2 regions of the Photorhabdus sp. RM323S genome follow, and region 2 is predicted to be linked to the other one. Evidence: predicted binding sites of a transcription regulator. Region 2 holds the regulator's gene; the other holds the start of a gene.

Region 1 (2,211 bases), on a different contig from region 2:
CCCAATCAGGACGTGCGCCAGGACGGTCAACTTTGTTGATAACGACAATAGGTTTTAAACCATGAGCAAACGCTTTCTGCGTTACAAAACGGGTCTGAGGCATAGGCCCATCCATGGCATCGACTAGCAACAGTACGCTGTCAACCATAGACATAACACGTTCTACTTCACCGCCGAAATCAGCATGTCCCGGAGTGTCTACGATATTAATACGGTAGTCATTCCATTTAATGGCGGTATTTTTTGCGAGGATAGTAATTCCACGCTCTTTCTCCAGATCATTGGAGTCCATCACACGTTCTGTTGCTGTCGCACGGTCACCGAAAGTACCGGATTGTTGCAGCAGCTTGTCAACCAAGGTAGTTTTACCATGGTCAACATGCGCGATAATGGCGATATTACGCAATTTTTCGATCACAAACTTTGCCTCAGGCATTTAGAAATAGCGCGCTATTGTACACACATTGGTCGAGGGACTAAACAGGATCACAAGAATCTGTTCTTAACAACTTGATACCAATGGAATTGTGATCCCTTTCACGCCTATAAAAGATGCACTATTGATAAAAATGCACCGACAGGGTGCAGGATAGTAACATAATCGCACCAATATAGTGCAATCTTCCTGAATATTAAGGCATCTCATCATAGGGATACCCATAACACAGTATATTGCAAGGTGTCAGAAAGTTGGCACGCTTTTCGCAATTGTTTTTCTCATCTAATAAGATTGTTTTTCACAACTATAAGTTTGCAAACGCGTAAATAGCCTTGTTAAGGTAAAACAATGTAATTGTGTTTTCTTTAAGTCTTAATCTAAAACCATTTTACCAAGACCGACACAAACCAGGAGAAACCGAGTATGTCCGCTGAACATGTTTTAACCATGATTGAAGAGCATCAGGTGAAGTTTATCGATTTGCGTTTCACTGATACCAAAGGCAAAGAACAACATATGACCATTCCGGCTCATCAGGTTAATGCGGACTTCTTTGAAGATGGCAAAATGTTCGATGGCTCTTCAATTCACGGTTGGAAAGGTATTAACGAATCCGACATGGTGCTGATGCCAGACTCAAGTACAGCGATGCTTGATCCGTTCTTTGATGATGCCACTCTGATCCTCCGTTGTGACATTCTGGAACCCGGCACCATGCAAGGCTATGAACGCGATCCACGCTCCATCTGCAAACGCGCTGAAGATTTTTTGCGCTCAAGCGGCATTGCAGATACCGTCCTGTGTGGGCCCGAACCTGAATTTTTCCTGTTTGACGACATACGCTTCGGCAGTTCTATGTCCGGTTCCTACTACCATATTGATGATATTGAAGCAGCATGGAACTCTGGAACTCGATACGAAGGCGGTAACAAAGGCCACCGACCTGCGGTAAAAGGCGGTTACGCCCCGCTGCCTCCGGTTGATTCTTCTCAGGATTTACGTTCAGCCATGTGCCTGACGATGGAAGCGATGGGACTGGTTGTGGAAGCTCACCATCATGAAGTTGGCACTGCTGGTCAAAATGAAATTGCTACTCGCTTCAACACCATGACCAAAAAGGCTGACGAAACCCAGATTTACAAATACGTCGTACATAATGTGGCGCACAATTTTGGCAAAACCGCCACCTTCATGCCAAAACCACTGGTTGGTGATAACGGCTCCGGCATGCACTGTCATATGTCCCTGTCCAAAAACGGCACCAACCTGTTTGCCGGTGACAAATACGGTGGTCTGTCCGAACTGGCGTTGTTCTACATCGGCGGTATTATCAAACATGCCCGTGCATTGAACGCATTTACCAACCCGACAACCAACTCCTATAAACGTCTGGTTCCCGGCTATGAAGCACCGGTTATGCTGGCCTACTCTGCCCGTAACCGTTCTGCATCCATCCGTATTCCGGTTGTCGCCAGCACCAAGGCCCGCCGTATTGAAGTACGTTTCCCTGACCCGGCAGCTAACCCTTATTTGGCCTTTGCCGCTCAGTTGATGGCTGGCCTTGACGGTATCATCAATAAAATCCATCCGGGTGATGCGATGGATAAAAACCTGTATGACCTGCCACCGGAAGAAGCCAAAGAGATCCCAACCGTCGCTTCTTCTCTGGATGAAGCACTGGCAGCATTAGATACCGACCGTGAGTTCCTGACCCGTGGTAGTGTCTTCACTGATGACGCCATTGATGCTTATATTGAATTGAAAAACAGTGA
Region 2 (2,211 bases):
GCTCGAACAATGTACATTATTACGTGTACACTCAAGGGAAAGTACAGAGCTTAGTAGTAAATCTGCTTGGTTATTCATTCTTCTATTCGCTTAGGTGCTTAATTGATACCGGATGTCATAGGTTAGCTGTGGCATCCGGTATTTGTGCACTGTTTTACAGCAAAACTCCGCTGTTTTTACTACAGCCATTGTTAAATAACTGTTAATGTTGTCTCAGTTTATCTTTATGTTTGGTTAACTGACGAGCCAGTTTATCGACCAGTCCATCAATTGCTGCATACATATCTTCATGTTCTGAGGATGCGTGCAACTCGCCTCCGTTAATATGTACCGTGGCTTCGGCGATTTGTTGTACCTTTTCCACACGGAGGATTACCTGAGTCAGGTTGATCCTATCGAAATATTGATCCAGCTTGCTGCATTTTGCAGTGATAATGTCGCGTAATGCATCAGTAATTTCAATATTGTGGCCAGTTATTTTGAGTTGCATATTGTCTTCCTTCTCTGTTCATTTCAAACCAGACGCTTACGTTGGTTTGATGGCGGAATGGATAACGACTCTCGATATTTTGCGACAGTCCGTCGGGCAACCATAATGCCTTGATCGGCTAGCATGCTCGTCAGTTTGCTGTCACTTAATGGTTTGGCGGAGTTTTCCGCTGCTACCAGTTTTTTCACCAAAGCCCGTATTGCAGTTGAAGAGGCTTCGCCTCCACTTTCTGTATTAACATGGCTGGAGAAAAAATACTTCAATTCAAAAATGCCACGTGGGCTGTGTAGGAATTTCTGGGTAGTCACCCTGGAAATGGTAGATTCATGCATATCAACCTGGAAGGCAATGTCTGCCAAAACCATGGGCTTCATATATTCTTCACCATGTTCAAAAAATTCCTGTTGCTGTTCTACAATGCAGCGCGTAACTTTCAGCAGAGTGTCATTTCGGCTTTTCAGGCTTTTGATAAGCCACTTAGCTTCCTGTAGGTTATTGCGGATAAACTGGCTGTCACTTTCATTGTGTGTATGTTGCCCAAGTTCTGCATAATGCTGATTAATGTGTAAACGCGGAATACTATCTGTATTCAATTCTACTTGCCAGTGCTCACTCTCTTTTCGAACCAGCACATCAGGGATGACATACTCTGATTCACCTGTGTTTACCGCCAAGCCAGGTCTTGGTTCAAGTGACTGAATTAAATCAATTACCTCTTTCAGTGTATCTTCTTTTAAGCGACTTAAGCGGATTAAATTGCGGAAATCCCGATTACCCAGTAACTCCAGATGTTCGCAGACGATCAGTTTCGCTTCTTCCAGATAAGGTGTTTCTGGTGGGAACATTGATAGCTGGATCAGTAGACAATCTTTCAGATTACGGGCAGCGACACCGATAGGATCGAAATGTTGCACTCGTTTGAGCACGGCCTCCACTTCTGTCAGAGTCAGTTGATCGTCGCCAATACTGGCAAGGATATCCTCTAGTGGTACAGTAAGGTAGCCTGTATCATCTACGGCATCAATGATTGATGTGGCAATTGCCGCGTCTGTTTCTGTGAAAGGGGTCAGTCCTGCCTGCCACATCAAATAGTCTTGCAGGGTTTGGACTGTTTCACCTTGGTAAAGCGGCAGGTCGTCATCACTATAGTCATTACGTGTACCGGAAGGTGTACCCGCTGTATAAATTTCATCCCAGCTGGCATCCAGTGGCAACTCATCTGGCATATCCTTTTGTTGCAGGGCATCAAGTGTATCCATAACGTCAGTTTCGTCGTCAGGAGACTCCTGATTACTGATTTCTTGATGATCTTCATCCTGCTCAAGCAAAGGGTTCATTTCTAACGCTTGTTGTATTTCCTGTTGAAGTTCAAGCGTAGAAAGTTGCAACAAACGAATGGCTTGTTGGAGCTGTGGTGTCATAGCCAGTTGCTGACTGAGCCTGAGTTGCAAACTTTGCTTCATAGCGTTAAATCAATTCTCCTGGCTGAATTAGAGCCGGAAACCTTCGCCTAAATAAACGCGCTTAACCTGTTCATTATTAAGGATATTATTCGGTGTGCCATGAGCAATCAGCTGCCCTTGGCTGACAATATAAGCACGCTCACATACATCCAATGTTTCACGGACGTTATGATCTGTGATCAGGACGCCTAACCCATAATCTCTCAAATGTTGAATGATCTTTTTGATATCGATAACTGAGATTGGATCTACGCCGGC

The links. Region 2 encodes sigma-54, which starts transcription at its own class of promoters, with help from an activator protein. Its sites were predicted from a motif close to GTTGGCACANNTTTCGCTNT; they were not measured.
Region 1: a site for sigma-54 is predicted at 690-709, ahead of glnA (glutamate--ammonia ligase). Genes of this name have one in related genera too.

Annotation. Positions count from the first base shown of each region.
Region 1 covers NZ_JBHFKZ010000030.1:53,221-55,431, forward strand. The annotation lists gene typA (ribosome-dependent GTPase TypA) at 1-436, opposite strand, end outside; gene glnA (glutamate--ammonia ligase) at 863-2,211, shown strand, end outside.
Region 2 covers NZ_JBHFKZ010000050.1:20,121-22,331, forward strand. The annotation lists gene ptsN (PTS IIA-like nitrogen regulatory protein PtsN) at 1-78, opposite strand, end outside; gene hpf (ribosome hibernation promoting factor) at 203-490, opposite strand; gene rpoN (RNA polymerase factor sigma-54) at 514-1,953, opposite strand; gene lptB (LPS export ABC transporter ATP-binding protein) at 1,981-2,211, opposite strand, start outside.